DNA from 2 places in the Brochothrix campestris genome. Region 1 is predicted to be linked to the other one. Evidence: a T-box and tRNA genes for the amino acid it is inferred to sense, from the RefSeq annotation. Region 1 holds a T-box; the other holds one or more tRNA genes.
The links. The T-box of region 1 lies ahead of tyrS (tyrosine--tRNA ligase). A T-box ahead of a tRNA ligase gene usually reads a tRNA of that ligase, here a tRNA-Tyr.

Region 1 (9,418 bases):
TCAGGGAAAGCATCAACAGGTATAGGGAAAACAACCGCAGGAAAAGACGTCACTTTCCCAACGTTAGTAGACCAACAGGGCACACACTATATGCAAGATTCTCCAGCAGATGACGCAAAGAATACCGTACTTGATATTCTTTCAGTTAAAAAGGATGCTAGAAATAATAAATTATATTCAGTTGGAATTATTAATAGTATCAATGGGCAGTTCACAGATAGAGGTGCGGTAGATGCTTATATAAATGGACGTGCTGTTTATAACTACTACAAAAATAACTTTAACTTTAGAGGAGTAGATGGTAAGAAACAACAAATTGTGTCTATGGTCAATGACTCATCAAGTCCAAGTAATGCTTTTTGGGATCCAAGTTCTCAGACAATGAAATACGGTGCGCGTAATGGATTGTCACTTGCTGCAGCAATGGACATAGTCGGTCACGAAACAACACATGGGGTGATTAATAATAGTTCAAATCTTGATTATAAAGGTCAATCAGGTGCACTGAATGAATCCCTTGCAGATACTTTCGGTCACTTCATGGATAACAAAGACTGGACAATGGGCGAAGATATTGGTTGGATTTTACGTGATTTTGAGCATCCAACTAATCACAATCAACCAGACCACATGAATAATTTTCAAAACTTACCAGAAACAAATGACCAAGGTGGAGTACACATCAACTCTGGTATTATGAATAAGGCAGCTTACAATGTGATTAATGCGATTGGTCAAGAAAAAGCACAACAAATTTTCTTTACAGTAATGCGTCACTACTTAAACCATGCCTCAGACTTTAACCAAATGAAAGAGGCAATGGTGCAAGCATCACATGACTTATATCCAAATGAGCCACAAGTAGCGGTTGAAGTGAACAACGCATATGCAAATGTGGGTCTGGGTGAAATAATTAATAATATTAAACAATCAAATATCTTACCAGAACAACAAATTGAAGTGACACAAACAGACAACGTGACATCGATAGAATTCAGCGAAGAATCTGGGACCTTACCAACTATTTACGGTCAAAAAGAAGAAAAAATAAAAAACGGTCAGCCTAAAGATAAAAAAGAATTCAAAAAATCAGGTTCAATATTTGATATGTTAAACGAAATGTATGGTTGGGACTTGTAAGAAACATGGACTCCTATAATCTGGGGTCTGTTGCAGAGTTATAAATCGCCGAGAGTAAAATTAAGCGAGACAAATAAAAAAGCCATTTTGTGCGACACTCAAAATAGTTCCGACCAAAGAATTATTTTGAGTGAAGGCAAATGACCTATAAACATCTCTACACCAAATGTACTTGTAATGATAGAAGCCTATTTCCAAACGAAACAATCTGTTTTAACCGGATTGAAGAGACTAGGATGTTCAAGACAACGATTGATAATGTCTACAATTTTTTAAAGAAAAGTTCCTCGGCCAGTGCTTTTTATCAAAAACACAAAGAAAATAAAACATATTGTGGCAGACGACCGATCATTTTAAGTACGGATCAACAAACTTACATTCAGAAAATGACGGCTAAAGGTTAGCCACCTGATGTATAGCTATCTCATGTTCTGGTAGAACACTCTATCGCCTATTTAAAGCCAACTACTTCGGTATCACAAAGCTACCAATGAAAGGTAAACGTAAGCCAAACGAACAAAAGGAAGTAAAAACAGTGCGTGATTTAAAAGCAGAACTAGCAAAAATCAGCGAAGATAAGCAGACGCTTTATTTTGATAATACAGCAATTATTAAATGGGCGAATGAACGATTGATCGCAAACTACAAAAAGGAAAGACCACCGTCACAGTTACAAGAGACAAGTTCCGAGACGATTGATGATGAGTACTATTATTATTTGGAAAATGTCACGAAGAAAACGAGTATAAGTAATATGCCGCAATTAGCTAAGAATGCATCAAGTAGCGAGATACGTGATCAATTTCACTCGCTTTTAAGCATGAAAGGCATAGATCCTAGTGATTTCTCACAATTAATTAACGAGGAAACAGTTGTTGTTGATGTGCCAGCGATGATTATCAATGATATTGAAGGTGATGCAATCAAGGAAACAAGTGATGTGATGTATGAGACGTATGCGATTAACAAAGCGCAATTGTCGCATTTTTTAGACAATAAACAACTTTCACAGCGTACTCGGATAATAAGCAGTGTGTCCTTAGTTCTAGGTTTACTATTACTTGGCGGTGCCACTCGGTTCATCCTTAAAGAACAAAATGACATCAAAAGTGCTTTACAACCCGTCACAATCACCACCGCAGTCGCCACATTCATAATCGGTATCGGCAGTGGATTAGTGCTTTTAATGTCAAATGAGATGCGGTGGCCGGTATTATTATTCATCAGTGTGCCGGTAGTACTTGCTGTTTCAGGAATACTTGTGCTGATTGTAGCTAGTAAAAAGAAGTGGCAGAGTATCTATGATGGTAAATTAGGTATTTACGTGAAACTGCCAATCATCGTTCACGGGCTGATTCTCCCCGTTCTCGGATTGATTTTATTAGTAACTTTAATCGTAATTTATCAAGATAACTTTTTTTGGTTTGTTATTACTGTTAGTGACGCTCGGATTATATCTTGTTTGGTGTAGTCTACCGTTTATCTATCGCTATCAACGAAGACGACAATTGAAACGAGCAATCGCAAACAGTTTACCACGTCATTTATTGACTGAGTTTGTCCCAGATGAAGTTTTAACTAATAAAGAGCCTCAAACAGTCGCTACACTATTCGCTGAATATGAGCAACTTCGCCAACTTATTTTACGTAAAATGAAACAAACGACAGCAAGTGAAACCTTAAAAACAGATTTGTTAACAAATGTAAGTCATGATTCACGCACGCCTTTAACAGCAATTATCAGTTATAGTGACTTGTTGCAGGCCACTGCTTTAGAAACGGATGAGCAGCAACAATATCTTGCGATTATTCAAGAGAAGGCGCAGCGTATGAATGAAATGATTACGGATCTATTTGAAGTAACGAAGATGGATAATGGTGCGGTGGCACTAAACTATGAAAACATAGATATCGTTGCGTTAATACAACAAATGATTGGTGAGTACAGTGAAGAAGCGGTTGAAAACCGTTATACGTTACGCATAACTTATTCCCAAGAAACGATAAGGTTAACGATTGATGCCAATAAAATATGGCGTGTATTGGATAACTTGTTGAAAAACTGTATGAAATATAGTTTGCCAGAGTCACGGATTTATCTGAAAGTTAGCGAAACAGCCGATGGATGTCGACTCGTTATTAAAAATATTTCACGGTATGAATTAGATGAAGATGCTCCTTTGTTGATTGAACGATTTAAACGCGGAAAGTTCGATGAAGCAAGGCAATCAGATGGTTATGGTTTAGGCTTGGCGATTGTTGCTTCGATTATTAATTTACACAAAGGAAACCTCGACATTAGCGTTGATGGTGATATGTTTAAAGTTGTCATCGACTTACCGAAAGGGCCACCAGTTACAGTGTAATAATAGCACTAGCGTTCTGTCTGTTCTCATTACGAGAATAGCAGGACGTTTTTTTGTTGACAAGGAGAAGAATAGGTTATATAGTTAGTTACATAAGTAACTAACCTAATCGATTAGGGGGAGTCATAATGGAATTTAACAGCACGAGTCGTTTACCACTGTTTCAACAGGTGGCAGAACAAATTGAAGAGGCTATTTTAAATGGCTCATTTAAAGAAAATGCACAAATTCCATCCACAACTGAAATATCAAAGGCGTTTCAAATTAACCCAGCGACGATTTTAAAAGGGATGAATATTCTCGTTGAACAAAATGTTTTAGTTAAACAAAGGGGGATAGGGATGTTTGTTGTGGACGGTGCGCAAGCTCAATTACAACAGCAACGCTCGCAACAATTTTTATCTACCAATCTGGTGCAATTTATTAAGGAAGCACAACAATTAAATATCACAGCAACACAACTCATTACATTAATTGAAAGAGGGTATGAAAGATGACACTAACGATAGCGAACTTAAGCAAGGTTTATAGTAGGAAACAGGTACTCTCGAATGTGACACTCGAATTGAAAGCAGAGACTATCTATGGTTTACTCGGACGCAATGGTGCGGGTAAAAGCACGTTATTGAATATCATCAATAACCGTAGCATTGCCACAGCTGGAGCAGTAGAACTAGACAGTATGCGTGTATACGAAAACGAAACGTGTTTGAATCGACTGTATTTGATGAGTGAAGACACTTTGTTTCCGTCGCAGATGAAAATTAAGCAAATGTTCAAACAGACCGCCGCGTTCTATGACGGCTTTGACGAAAATTTCGCTAAAAAGATGTTAACTGCCTTTGGTCTTGATGCGAACAGCTCGCTTCGTAAACTATCAACCGGTTACCGCAGTATTGCCAAACTAATTGTGGCTTTAGCGGTTGATTGTGATTACATCTTTTTGGACGAACCCGTTTTAGGATTAGATGCGCATCATCGTGAACTGTTTTATCAGTTTTTGCTCGAGACTTATCAACAAAAGCCACGCACCTTTGTGATATCGACCCATTTGATTGATGAAATTACGTATTTAATTGAAGAAGTGATTATAATGAATGAAGGTGAAGTTATCCAAGCGGCATCGACAGAAGAAATACTCCAAACAGGGGTGGCTATTACAGGACCAAGTGAATTAGTTGAAGCGTTCGTTGTCCTTGTAAAGGTCCTGGATAAAGAAACATTCGGTGGAACAATGACAGCTTATGTGACGGATGCTGATAAATTAGGTGCAGAGCTCCCCGAACAATTGCGACTAACGCCACTGAACTTGCAAACCTATTTTATTAAATTAACGAAAGAAGGCGGGCAAACAGATGAAATTTAAAGCGGCACTCAACTATCAGTTTAGCTATCAAATACGTGCATTCCTTATATATAGCGCTATCTATATTACTTCGGCTATTATTTTCCCGTTAATTGGGCTTTATTTTAGCAATACAACCGAGGTAATCAAATCAGATGTACTAATATCACCGCTTGTATTCATGGTGATATTAATGGCGGTGGGGAGTAAAATCGCATTTAATTTGTTTGTACAAAATAGCACCTCACGCCAGACAATTTTCTTGTCGTTACTAGTGAGTAATGGTGTCATTGCGATAATGACGACAGTTCTTAATATGCTATTAATTACGATAACAAATCATTTTAGTAACGGAAGTTTACAGTTATACAACTTCATTGGAAAAATCTATCGGAATGATCCGTTTTTCGGGATTGTGGCAACTTGTTTCTTTGTATTCTTTAGTGCGGGTTTGTTAGGCATGCTGATTACCACCTTTTCACAGCGTTTTTTAACAACGACAAAATTACTCGTGAGTGCAGGGATTGTCTTTTTAGGTATCATTCTTAGTATCGTTTATCAATTTTGTAATGAACAGTTGCAACAATCTTTTCAAACGTTCGTTCCCCGTTTGTTCGGTTTTACAGGCAATCAACCACAGGTGTCCTCCTTTATGTTAACGGTTGTCATTGTAATTATCCTAGAAGCAGTATTCCTTTATTTGATGAACCGTCATCGTGAGATAAAAACCAAGACAGCCTAAGAAAAAAAGGGTCTAAGCCGATAATCATCAAGCCGAAACCGTGAAAAACACCCTTAAATATGTTATCTTTGTTATAGTAATAAAAATAGATTCAAGGGGGCAACATATAATGACTTATACTTTACCAGAATTACCTTACGAATACGCGGCGCTTGAGCCACATATTGATGCAAAAACAATGGAGATTCACCATACTAAACATCATCAAACGTATATTACAAACGTAAACAATGCGTTAGCTTCATACCCAGAATTAGCAGCTAAATCAGTTGAAGAATTAGTGACAGACTTAGCATCTGTACCTGAAGAAATCAAAGGTGCTGTACGTAACAATGGTGGTGGACATGCCAACCACTCATTCTTCTGGCAATCACTTTCTGCTAACGGTGGCGGTGCTCCTGTCGGTGAATTGGCTGCAGCAATCGATGCAACATTCGGTTCATTCGAAGCGTTCCAAGAAAAATTCTTAGCAGCAGCAACAACTCGTTTCGGTTCTGGCTGGGCGTGGTTAGTTGTAACTGATGGCGAATTAGCGGTTATTTCAACACCTAACCAAGATTCACCGTTAACTGAAGGACATACACCATTAGTTGGAATTGACGTTTGGGAACATGCTTATTACCTAAACTACCAAAACCGTCGTCCTGACTATGTTAAAGCCTTCTTTAACGTCGTTGACTGGAACAAAGCTAACACGTTATATAACGCTGCGAAATAGTCTTGAAAGTGAAGTCAACCGGTTAGAAGCAACCAACTTGGAAGGGCAAGCGACTATTTACCGTTGCTCCCATTTTTTCTGAAAGTTGAAAGCTTCTGGTTGAAGTAGCTGGACAATAAAAGTGGAATCAACTGATTAGAAGAAAAATGAGAGCACTTTGAGAGAGCCATGTGGCTCTCTTTTTTTAGGGTTAGTGTAGTTGACAAAACGCATAAAATTCTCTAGTATAAGGGGTAACAACTTCATGAATCGATGCAAAGAAGGAACGAAGTAAATCCCTTATCCCTAGTTAAGAGAGCTTGTGGTCGCTGCAAACAAGTCTATATAAGGTGTTGAATTACACTCTGGAGCATTTGTACAGCAATGTACAACGGGTCATACCGTTAACTATACAAGCAGTAACCGTAATGGTTATTAAAATAGGGTGGTACCACGGTAACTATCGTCCCTTCGTTTCATTGTGAAACGGAGGGGCTTTTTTTGTGTCCATGAAGATAAAAAAGGAGCTGGCTGGAATGAACATTATTGAAGAATTACAATGGCGTGATGCGATTTATCAACAAACAGATGCAGCAGGGTTAAAAGAGTTAACTGAAAAAGAACGTATTTCATTATATTGTGGCATGGATCCAACCGGAGATAGTATGCATATCGGTCATTTAATTCCATTTATGGTCTTACGTCGTTTTCAATTAGCCGGTCATCGTCCGATTTTCTTAATGGGTGGGGCGACCGGTTCGATTGGTGATCCGAGTGGTAAGGCAGAAGAACGTCAATTACAATCGATGGATCAAATCAATGCGAACGTTGAAGGTCTCCGTGCACAACTTGAAAAATTGTTTGATTTTTCAGGAGAGAATGCCGCGGTCTTGGTGAATAACTATGATTGGACAAAAAACTTAAACGTGTTGGATTTCTTACGTGACATTGGAAAACGTTTTAATGTTAACACAATGTTAAGTAAAGATATTGTCGCGAACCGTCTTGAAACAGGGATTTCTTTTACGGAGTTCAGCTACCAAATTTTACAAGCGATGGACTACAAACATTTATATGAAAACAATAACTGCCGTTTACAAATCGGTGGTAGCGATCAATGGGGGAATATTACGGCCGGTTTAGAATTAATTCGTAAAGAACATGGTGAAGCATCGAAAGCCTTTGGTTTAACAATTCCTTTGATGTTAAAATCAGACGGTACTAAATTTGGTAAAACGGCTGGTGGAGCTATTTGGTTAAATCCAGAAAAAACAACCCCTTATGAGTTTTACCAATTTTGGTTAAATACGGATGACCGTGATGTCGTGAAATATTTGAAATACTTTACTTTCTTAGATGAGGCAACGATTACTGCTTTGGCAGAAAAAGTGGCAAACGAACCGCATTTACGAGCTGCCCAAAAAACATTGGCAAGTGAAATGACTATTTTTGTTCATGGTCAAGCCGCGTTAGATCAAGCGATTAAAATTTCTGCAGCCTTATTCAGTGGAGATATTAAAGTGCTAACTGCTGATGAAATTGAAGTTGGCTTTAAAGATGTGCCAACATTCACGGCAGCGAAAGAAACAGCGTTACCAATTATCGATTGGTTGGTTGATTTGAAAATCGAACCGAGTAAACGCCAAGCACGAGAAGATGTAACTCATGGTGCAATCTATATTAATGGTGAACGTCAACAAGATACAACAAAAATAATTGATGCAACCGATCGTATTGGCGATCGCTTTACAATCGTCCGTAAAGGGAAGAAAAAATATCATTTAGTTAATTATAAGTAATTAAAGCAACTGTAAACCGTGATTCTCCGTGAGACTTAAAGAGATAAAAATCGTGTAACTAAAATAGTAGTGGCTGAAGAGCCACTACTATTTTTATTTACCGTAATAGAAGTTAAAGGTTTAGTAAAAAAGATAGCGGGTATAATAGTAATGTAACAGGTCACCAGAAAATCGGAGGGAGTGATAACAATGATACGACAAGAACTTCGTCAACGTCACATGTTATTTCAACTGACGATGGTGCGTGCACCGGAACGAACAGATAATACATAAGGCTATTGCGAGTCCACCGGGACGCCCATTCGTAGATGTTAAACGAACATGTGCAAAAGATTGTAACGAATCGTGAGCAATATGAAGTTAAAGCATTAAGAAGGGTTAAGCAGTCAAATGAACAAAGCAAGAGAACAAAGCAAGAGAACAAAGCAAGTGAACAAGTGGAAATTTGCATTGGATCGGATAATAAAACACAAATTAATTGCGCCTTTTATACAAAAAACTGCAGACTATTTATAAGTGTTTAACTAAAGCTCATTAGTGAATCTGAAGTTAAAATGATGGTTTGCATGTCACTAGTGTATAATATTAATTAATTTAGAGGGAGGGTGTGTAATTCAGCACTCTCTTTTTTTGTTACTTACTGATATGATATAATACTTATTATACAATCTAAAAAGAAATGGAAGGTGTTCGTGATCAAAAAGATAAACAAATTGTTAACAATACCTAATAATAACTCGAAGTTACTATTTATTCGTAATGAACAAATAAAACTATCTGATTACTTTAGTGCGATTAACCTTTCATATGACTTTTTAACGTATCAACAACTTTTTTTGAAACCAAAAGAGCAACTAGCTGATTATGATGTTCTTGTTTTAAGTTTCGGAAAAATAACAGTTAATAAATTTGAGTGTTTATTAGCTCTTGGCAAGCAAGCTAATAAGAGAAAAATCCCACTTTTATTTAGCTTGGATGGATTGAGTGACAATAGCGTAAGTTTTCAAGCATTTGATAAGTTAAGTAATCAATTGACGTACACTGTGATGATTGGAAATTATCAGGATGTAATGGCGAGTGCTGGCTATAAAGGTGAACCTGGAGAATCACATGATATGGAATTAATAAAAAAGATAGCACGAGTTTATCGAAGTGTCGTTGTGATTAAAACAGAAAAAATCACAATTACTGATGGTGAAAATTGCTTTATTATTAATGATATGCAGGATCAATTGGCAATTTATGATATTACATTAATAGAGGCGCTCATTTCCCGCTATTTGGGAGAGAACAATGAACAGAAAATCATAAAAAAAGTCATTTTAGCTT
Region 2 (9,418 bases), 780 kb from region 1:
GAAATCCCTAAATTAGATGAGTTTTCATTAGGTTACCTCATTTACTTCTTCGAAAAAGCGGTAGGCCTTTCAGGTTACTTGTTAGGTGTTAACCCATTCGATCAACCAGGGGTTGAAGCATACAAGAAAAACATGTTTGCTTTATTGGGTAAACCAGGTTTTGAAACAGAAAAAGCGGAATTAGAAGCACGTTTAGATAAATAAAAGCAGTACTAATAAAGGTGTGTAGCGCTTCAAAGCCTACCACCTTTATTTTTTTTGAAAAAAACTATTGCCAAATGATGGTGCTGTCATATATACTAAGTAAACAGTTTACAAACGAAAACAATAAGGTTTCGAGAGTGGAAAAAGTTTCTCGTAAGAAACAGTTTTTTTAAAAGGAAAATTGTTGACATATCATTTTGTAACTGTTATGATAATACATGTTGAGTGAGAGGCGCTGATATAAAGCGTTTTGATTAAAAAAACATTTTCAAAAAGATGTTGACAACAAACACAACACATGATAATATTAAGAAGTTGTCAGCGAGAGCCGATAACGATTGACCTTTGAAAACTGAACGAACAAAAAAGATGTTATATGCTTAAACTCTTAGGAGTTTAACCAATTAATTTCGTAACGACAACAAGTAATAAATTTTTAGCTAGCGAACTAGTTAAGGATCATTTGACGGTTTAAACACCGTTACTTTTTAACGAGAGTTTGATCCTGGCTCAGGACGAACGCTGGCGGCGTGCCTAATACATGCAAGTCGAACGAACGGATAAGGAGCTTGCTCCTTTGAAGTTAGTGGCGGACGGGTGAGTAACACGTGGGTAACCTGCCTCACAGCTGGGGATAACATCGAGAAATCGATGCTAATACCGAATGTGCTGAACATCATAAGATGTTCAAGTGAAAGACGGTTTCGGCTGTCACTGTGAGATGGACCCGCGCTGGATTAGCTAGTTGGTAAGGTAATGGCTTACCAAGGCGACGATCCATAGCCGACCTGAGAGGGTGATCGGCCACATTGGGACTGAGACACGGCCCAAACTCCTACGGGAGGCAGCAGTAGGGAATCTTCGGCAATGGACGAAAGTCTGACCGAGCAACGCCGCGTGAGCGAAGAAGGCCTTCGGGTCGTAAAGCTCTGTTGTTAGAGAAGAACAAGGGTGAGAGTAACTGTTCACCCCTTGACGGTATCTAACCAGAAAGCCACGGCTAACTACGTGCCAGCAGCCGCGGTAATACGTAGGTGGCAAGCGTTGTCCGGAATTATTGGGCGTAAAGCGCGCGCAGGCGGTCTTTTAAGTCTGATGTGAAAGCCCCCGGCTCAACCGGGGAGGGTCATTGGAAACTGGAAGACTTGAGGACAGAAGAGGAGAGTGGAATTCCAAGTGTAGCGGTGAAATGCGTAGATATTTGGAGGAACACCAGTGGCGAAGGCGGCTCTCTGGTCTGTTACTGACGCTGAGGCGCGAAAGCGTGGGGAGCAAACAGGATTAGATACCCTGGTAGTCCACGCCGTAAACGATGAGTGCTAAGTGTTAGGGGGTTTCCGCCCCTTAGTGCTGCAGTTAACGCATTAAGCACTCCGCCTGGGGAGTACGACCGCAAGGTTGAAACTCAAAGGAATTGACGGGGGCCCGCACAAGCGGTGGAGCATGTGGTTTAATTCGAAGCAACGCGAAGAACCTTACCAGGTCTTGACATCCTTTGACCATTCTGGAGACAGAACTTTCCCTTCGGGGACAAAGTGACAGGTGGTGCATGGTTGTCGTCAGCTCGTGTCGTGAGATGTTGGGTTAAGTCCCGCAACGAGCGCAACCCTTGATTTTAGTTGCCAGCATTAAGTTGGGCACTCTAAAGTGACTGCCGGTGTAAGCCGGAGGAAGGTGGGGATGACGTCAAATCATCATGCCCCTTATGACCTGGGCTACACACGTGCTACAATGGATAATACAAAGGGTCGCGAAGCCGCGAGGTGGAGCCAATCCCATAAAATTATTCTCAGTTCGGATTGCAGGCTGCAACTCGCCTGCATGAAGCCGGAATCGCTAGTAATCGTAGATCAGCATGCTACGGTGAATACGTTCCCGGGCCTTGTACACACCGCCCGTCACACCACGAGAGTTTGTAACACCCAAAGCCGGTTTGGTAACCTTCGGGAGCTAGCCGTCTAAGGTGGGATAGATAATTGGGGTGAAGTCGTAACAAGGTAGCCGTATCGGAAGGTGCGGCTGGATCACCTCCTTTCTAAGGAATAGGAACACACCTTCGGGTGTGATAAGTTACATTAATTGTTGTATGACATCTGTTTGTTCGTTTAGTTTTGAGAAGTCAATCTTCTCCAAAGGGCCTATAGCTCAGCTGGTTAGAGCGCACGCCTGATAAGCGTGAGGTCGATGGTTCGAGTCCATTTAGGCCCACCATTTTAAATTGAATACCCTTATAAAGGGGCCTTAGCTCAGCTGGGAGAGCGCCTGCCTTGCACGCAGGAGGTCAGCGGTTCGATCCCGCTAGGCTCCACCATTATTTTTTTGTTCTTTGAAAACTGAATACTAATTGATATGAAATAGAAAGACCAAGTAACAACCGAGACTCATTTTAGGTGATTTATAATCATCAGGTCGTATCGCACGACCAACCAGACATATGTTCATTATGTCGAACTAAAAGCCGTAAGGTGATTAGTAAAGAGGCGTTAGTAGTTGTTTAACAACGAACACAAATCTGAAGGTTAAGTTAGAAAGGGCGCACGGTGAATGCCTTGGCACTAGGAGCCGATGAAGGACGGGACTAACACCGATATGCTTTGGGGAGCTGTACGTAAGCTTTGATCCAGAGATTTCCGAATGGGGAAACCTACTATGCTTGATCGCATAGTGTCTACAACTGAATACATAGGTTGTTTGACGGCAGACGCAGGGAACTGAAACATCTTATTACCTGCAGGAAGAGAAAGAAAAATCGATTTCCTGAGTAGCGGCGAGCGAAACGGAAACAGCCCAAACCAAAGAGCTTGCTCTTTGGGGTTGTAGGACATTCTACACGGAGTTACAAAGGAAGCGTTTAGTTGAGTAACCTGGAAAGGTTAACCAAAGAGGGTAACAGTCCCGTAAACGAAAAGCGCTTCTCTCCAGAATGTATCCTGAGTACGGCGGAACACGAGAAATTCCGTCGGAATCCACGGGGACCATCCCGTAAGGCTAAATACTCCCTAGTGACCGATAGTGTACCAGTACCGTGAGGGAAAGGTGAAAAGAACCCCGGAAGGGGAGTGAAATAGTTCCTGAAACCGTGTGCCTACAAGTAGTTAAAGCCCGTTAATGGGTGATAGCGTGCCTTTTGTAGAATGAACCGGCGAGTTACGTTTACTAGCAAGGTTAAGTCGAGAAGACGGAGCCGCAGCGAAAGCGAGTCTGAATAGGGCGAATTAGTTAGTAGGCGTAGACCCGAAACCAGGTGATCTACCCATGTCCAGGATGAAGGTAAGGTAAAACTTACTGGAGGTCCGAACCCACGTAAGTTGAAAATTGCGGGGATGAGGTGTGGGTAGCGGAGAAATTCCAATCGAACCTGGAGATAGCTGGTTCTCTCCGAAATAGCTTTAGGGCTAGCCTCGAGGTAGAGAGTCGTGGAGGTAGAGCACTGTTTGAACTAGGGGCCCATCTAGGGTTACTGAATTCAGATAAACTCCGAATGCCATCGACTTATACTCGGGAGTCAGACAGTGAGTGATAAGATCCATTGTCGAGAGGGAAACAGCCCAGACCACCAGTTAAGGTCCCTAAATATACGTTAAGTGGAAAAGGATGTAGTATTGCTTAGACAACTAGGATGTTGGCTCAGAAGCAGCCACCATTTAAAGAGTGCGTAATAGCTCACTAGTCGAGTGACACCGCGCCGAAAATGTACCGGGGCTAAACGTATTACCGAAACTGTGGATGAACATCTATGATGTTCGTGGTAGGAGAGCGTTCTAAAGACAGCGAAGTCAGACCGTGAGGACTGGTGGAGTGTTTAGAAGTGAGAATGCCGGTATGAGTAGCGAAAGACGGGTGAGAATCCCGTCCACCGAATATCTAAGGTTTCCTGGGGAAGGCTCGTCCGCCCAGGGTTAGTCGGGACCTAAGCTGAGGCCGATAGGCGTAGGCGATGGACAACAGATTGATATTTCTGTACCAGTCATTAATGTTTGAGCGATGGGGGGACGCAGTAGGATACGAACGCATGCTGATGGATATGCATGTACAAGCAATTAGGCAGGAAAGTAGGCAAATCCGCTTTCCGCGTAAGCTGAGTTGTGATGTGGTGGCACCTAGTGCCGTAGGTTCTGATTCCACACTGCCAAGAAAAGCCTCTAGTTAGTTAATGACTGCCCGTACCGCAATCCGACACAGGTAGATGAGGAGAGAATCCTAAGGTGAGCGAGAGAACTCTTGTTAAGGAACTCGGCAAAATGACCCCGTAACTTCGGGAGAAGGGGTGCTCTATTAAGGTGAAAGCCTGAGAGAGCCGCAGTGAATAGGCCCAAGCGACTGTTTACCAAAAACACAGGTCTATGCAAAATCGTAAGATGAAGTATATGGGCTGACACCTGCCCGGTGCTGGAAGGTTAAGAGGAGTGCTTAGCGCAAGCGAAGGTGCGAATTGAAGCCCCAGTAAACGGCGGCCGTAACTATAACGGTCCTAAGGTAGCGAAATTCCTTGTCGGGTAAGTTCCGACCCGCACGAAAGGTGTAACGATTTGGGCACTGTCTCAACAAGAGACTCGGTGAAATTATAGTACCTGTGAAGATGCAGGTTACCCGCGACAGGACGGAAAGACCCCGTGGAGCTTTACTGCAATCTGATATTGAATGTTTGTGTCACTTGTACAGGATAGGTAGGAGCCTTGGACTCCGGAGCGCTAGCTTCGGATGAGGCGTTGGTGGGATACTACCCTTGTGACATGACCATTCTAACCCGCACCCCTTATCGGGGTGGGAGACAGTGTCAGATGGGCAGTTTGACTGGGGCGGTCGCCTCCTAAAGAGTAACGGAGGCGCCCAAAGGTTCCCTCAGAATGGTTGGAAATCATTCGCAGAGTGTAAAGGCACAAGGGAGCTTGACTGTGAGACCTACAAGTCGAACAGGGACGAAAGTCGGGCTTAGTGATCCGGTGGTTCCGCATGGAAGGGCCATCGCTCAACGGATAAAAGCTACCCCGGGGATAACAGGCTTATCTCCCCCAAGAGTCCACATCGACGGGGAGGTTTGGCACCTCGATGTCGGCTCATCGCATCCTGGGGCTGTAGTCGGTCCCAAGGGTTGGGCTGTTCGCCCATTAAAGCGGTACGCGAGCTGGGTTCAGAACGTCGTGAGACAGTTCGGTCCCTATCCGTCGCGGGCGCAGGAAATTTGAGAGGAGCTGTCCTTAGTACGAGAGGACCGGGATGGACACACCGCTGGTGTACCAGTTGTTCCGCCAGGAGCATCGCTGGGTAGCTATGTGTGGAAGGGATAAACGCTGAAAGCATCTAAGCGTGAAGCCCCCCTCGAGATGAGATTTCCCATCACTTTATGTGAGTAAGACCCCTGAGAGACGATCAGGTTGATAGGTTCGGAGTGGAAGTGCAGCGATGTACGGAGCGGACGAATACTAATAGGTCGAGGACTTAACCTTATTAAGTTTTAAAAGCGAAAATGACGATGGGTTGTTACCTTTCGAAAAAACATCAATTAGTATTCAGTTTTGAGAGTGCAAACTTTCATTGATAATTTCATAATTATCCAGACATATTTATCTGTTTGGTGACGATAGCAAAGAGGATACACCTGTTCCCATCCCGAACACAGTAGTTAAGCTCTTTAGCGCCGATGGTAGTTGGGGGTTTCCCCCTGTGAGAGTAGGACGTTGCCAAGCATTTATCCGCAATAGCTCAGTTGGTAGAGCACACGACTGTTAATCGTGTTGTCGTAGGTTCGAGCCCTACTTGCGGAGTAATATGGGGAGTTGTCCGAGTGGCTGAAGGAGCACGGTTGGAAACCGTGTAGGCAGTGTAAACTGTCTCAAGGGTTCAAATCCCTTACTCTCCGTAGTGAATCTGTTTAAAAATTGTGTCTTAAGGCCCGTTGGTCAAGCGGTTAAGACACCGCCCTTTCACGGCGGTATCACGGGTTCGAATCCCGTACGGGTCATAACTTATCTTCGATAAGTTGCAAGTTTAGTAAGTTGGGGGTTTAGCTCAGCTGGGAGAGCATCTGCCTTACAAGCAGAGGGTCGGCGGTTCGAGCCCGTCAACCCCCACCATTTTTATTATTATTATCGCGGGATGGAGCAGTCTGGTAGCTCGTCGGGCTCATAACCCGAAGGTCGTTGGTTCAAATCCAGCTCCCGCAATTGCAAGCAATTGCAAACAAGTTTTTGGTCTGGTAGTTCAGCTGGTTAGAATGCCTGCCTGTCACGCAGGAGGTCGCGGGTTCGAGTCCCGTCCAGACCGTTAGTTTTATGGCTCAGTAGCTCAGTTGGTAGAGCAACGGATTGAAGCTCCGTGTGTCGGCAGTTCGACTCTGTCCTGAGCCATTGCAACATCTATATGGAGGAGTAGCGAAGTGGCTAAACGCGACGGACTGTAAATCCGTTCCTTAGGGTTCAGTGGTTCGAATCCACTCTCCTCCACCATTTTTAGGGACATAGTTTAACGGTAGAATAGAGGTCTCCAACACCTTTGATGTGGGTTCGATTCCTACTGTCCCTGCCATTTTTTTGATGTTTAAATATATTTATTATGGCGGTTGTGGTGAAGTGGTTAACACACCTGATTGTGGTTCAGGCATGCGTGGGTTCGATCCCCATCATCCGCCTTTATTAATTTATATATATCCTTGGGGTGTAGCCAAGCGGTAAGGCAATGGATTTTGATTCCATCATGCGTAGGTTCGATCCCTGCCACCCCAGTTTTTTTGCGAAAGTAGTTCAGTGGTAGAACATCACCTTGCCAAGGTGGGGGTCGCGGGTTCGAATCCCGTCTTTCGCTTTTATTATGTGGCGGTATAGCCAAGTGGTAAGGCAGAGGTCTGCAAAACCTTCACCACCGGTTCAAATCCGGTTACCGCCTTCATTATAAAGTATACGCCGGCGTGGCGGAATGGCAGACGCGCTGGACTCAAAATCCAGTGCCCGCAAGGGCGTACGAGTTCAAGTCTCGTCGCCGGTATCCTTAGAGTATCAACGTGTATCTTACGTTGGTGCTCTTCTTTTTGTCTTGGTTATTTTTAGGAGAGTCTCCAATTTGAGCCATAAATGTTTCCGATATATATGGTATACTTTAATTATCTTAAGAAGAATAATTGTGATGAAGGAAGGGATAGAGTTGGAGAAAAGACTTAAAGACTTAGTTGATTTTTCTATATTGCCTAATGACCTTAGAAGAGCACTTGAAAGGTTACCTAAAGATGGTGAACAAGCATTGATAGAAATGTATGATGAAAATTCTGAATTTCAAAAATATGCACATCCTGTAAATATTGCTAAAGACTTTCTAATTGAGGATAACACTGAATTATATCATTATACAAGCTATGATAATTTAGCTTCTATTGTTACAGGAAAAAAGTTTTGGATTAAAAGCAAATCTTATATGAATGACCCAAAAGAATTTAGTTATACTTACGAATTAAGTGAATCCTTACTTAAAGAATTAGGAGCTAGCGATAGTGAAATAAGTGATTTCAAAAGTATAATTCAAGGCGTTAAATTTGATATATACCTGTGGTCTTTCTCTGAAAATGAAGCTTCTCAGGCTTTATGGGGCAATTATGGAAATAAAAAAGGTGTTGCGCTAAAAATGAATACCAAGGTTTTAATGGAAGAGTTGGGTACCCATTTTTCAAATGGGAAAGATAATCTAATGGACTATACAGTAGGTAGTGCGTATGTTTTCCCTTTAAAAGTTCTATATAATCAAGAAGAACAAAAGAAAAGGCTATCTGTAGTTTTAGTTCAGTGGTTAAGATCGTCAAGGAACATGCAGTTTGACCCACCAGATATGGAAGAAATTATGAATAATTGTCTAAAGGCTCTACTCTTATATGCAGTCATGTTAAAGAACCCTCTGTTATACCAAGAAGAAGAGGGAAGGTTTATCATTTTAAATATTACAGATGGCAATCAAGTAGCTCCTGAATTTTATGTAGATGATGTTCCTTTTGTTTCTTGTGGATTAATGGGACGAATGCTTTCTGAAGTAATTATTCAAACTGGTAGTGACGTTGAATATTCAGTAGTTAACTCACTTCTTTCTAGCAATGGCTTTGAAAATGTAAGGATAACTAATTCGATTTTACCTTACTAATTATTTTTATAACTAACCCACAATAAGCCACTCAATTCGTTAGGGAATGAGTGGCTTATTGTGGGTTATGGCTTGTGTTAAAAGAGGTCATTTAACTTGTCTGACATGCTTTTCTACTTACTTGGGTAAAGATGTCCATATGTGTCGTAAGTCGTGTGAATGAAGGTATGCATGTGTATTCACTTTACAACACTAATATCTATTAATTCAAAATAAATCATTGACACCTATTTAATAAGTGTTTATACTATAAGTGTACTTACTATAAAAAGAGAGAAGGCTATTACAATGAAATTTAGTTTTGAATTAAAAACAGATGCAACACTTGAGCAAGTTTGGGGGCTATACGAAGATGTAAATAAATGGTTCTCATGGGAGTCTGACTTAGAAGATATATCATTAGAAAGTGAATTTAAAACAGGTACACATGGCACTATGAAGTTAGTAGGACGTCCTCAGGTAACGTTTGTTTTAGAGTCTGTTACGACTAATAAGGAATTTACTAATAAGACAATTATTCCATCTATTGGAGAAATCTATTTTAGTCATGAAATTTCTAAGATTGATGACAAAACATTAGTAAAACACTCAGTTGAATTTGTACCACTTAACAGAAAGGCTATATCTGAAGATTTAGGTCTTGTTTCTCAAGTGTTTTCTTCTGTTCCTAAATCTGTATTTTCACTTTTAGAGGTTGCAAATGGATAGTAGCTTATCATCTGATTTTCAGAGTACACCTAATGAATCAACTGGTCTATCATTTATAAAGGTGTATAACCTTTGGCATAAACTAATTAAAGATGAATTAAAAACTGTGAATCTAACTCATCCGCAGTTCACAGTACTTGCATCTTTAGGTTATCTTAGTCAAAGAAATAAAGAAGTATCACAGGTAGATATTTCTAAACAAGCTGATATTGATGTAATGACAGTATCTACAATCATTAGAAATTTAGAAAAGACAAAATTATTGTTTCGTCAAGAATCATCAGTTGACACTAGAGCTAAGTCAATTATGCTTACAGAAGAGGGAAGAGTAGTTTTATCTAAAGCTTTGCCTTTGGTTGAGGGGATTGATAATGTATTCTTTGGTAAT

Region 2: it has a tRNA-Tyr gene. The T-box ahead of tyrS (tyrosine--tRNA ligase) is inferred to sense a tRNA for this amino acid. The anticodon was not compared.

The regions. Positions count from the first base shown of each region.
Region 1 is NZ_CP175511.1:1,842,786-1,852,203, reverse strand. It holds gene ACJYYY_RS09225 (M4 family metallopeptidase) at 1-1,140, shown strand, start outside; gene ACJYYY_RS09220 (hypothetical protein) at 1,377-1,544, shown strand; gene ACJYYY_RS09215 (hypothetical protein) at 1,631-2,611, shown strand; gene ACJYYY_RS09210 (sensor histidine kinase) at 2,580-3,506, shown strand; gene ACJYYY_RS09205 (GntR family transcriptional regulator) at 3,635-4,003, shown strand; gene ACJYYY_RS09200 (ATP-binding cassette domain-containing protein) at 4,000-4,872, shown strand; gene ACJYYY_RS09195 (hypothetical protein) at 4,862-5,593, shown strand; gene ACJYYY_RS09190 (superoxide dismutase) at 5,700-6,311, shown strand; T-box leader at 6,560-6,764, shown strand; gene tyrS (tyrosine--tRNA ligase) at 6,827-8,089, shown strand; gene ACJYYY_RS09180 (hydroxyethylthiazole kinase) at 8,926-9,418, shown strand, end outside.
Region 2 is NZ_CP175511.1:296,484-305,901, forward strand. It holds gene ACJYYY_RS01470 (glucose-6-phosphate isomerase) at 1-204, shown strand, start outside; rRNA gene ACJYYY_RS01475 (16S ribosomal RNA) at 692-2,239, shown strand; tRNA gene ACJYYY_RS01480 (tRNA-Ile) at 2,339-2,415, shown strand; tRNA gene ACJYYY_RS01485 (tRNA-Ala) at 2,440-2,515, shown strand; rRNA gene ACJYYY_RS01490 (23S ribosomal RNA) at 2,722-5,651, shown strand; rRNA gene rrf (5S ribosomal RNA) at 5,776-5,891, shown strand; tRNA gene ACJYYY_RS01500 (tRNA-Asn) at 5,897-5,969, shown strand; tRNA gene ACJYYY_RS01505 (tRNA-Ser) at 5,976-6,064, shown strand; tRNA gene ACJYYY_RS01510 (tRNA-Glu) at 6,095-6,166, shown strand; tRNA gene ACJYYY_RS01515 (tRNA-Val) at 6,203-6,278, shown strand; tRNA gene ACJYYY_RS01520 (tRNA-Met) at 6,295-6,368, shown strand; tRNA gene ACJYYY_RS01525 (tRNA-Asp) at 6,395-6,468, shown strand; tRNA gene ACJYYY_RS01530 (tRNA-Phe) at 6,479-6,551, shown strand; tRNA gene ACJYYY_RS01535 (tRNA-Tyr) at 6,567-6,650, shown strand; tRNA gene ACJYYY_RS01540 (tRNA-Trp) at 6,656-6,729, shown strand; tRNA gene ACJYYY_RS01545 (tRNA-His) at 6,760-6,832, shown strand; tRNA gene ACJYYY_RS01550 (tRNA-Gln) at 6,855-6,926, shown strand; tRNA gene ACJYYY_RS01555 (tRNA-Gly) at 6,934-7,005, shown strand; tRNA gene ACJYYY_RS01560 (tRNA-Cys) at 7,016-7,086, shown strand; tRNA gene ACJYYY_RS01565 (tRNA-Leu) at 7,103-7,185, shown strand; gene ACJYYY_RS01570 (DUF2971 domain-containing protein) at 7,324-8,322, shown strand; gene ACJYYY_RS01575 (hypothetical protein) at 8,611-9,030, shown strand; gene ACJYYY_RS01580 (MarR family winged helix-turn-helix transcriptional regulator) at 9,023-9,418, shown strand, end outside.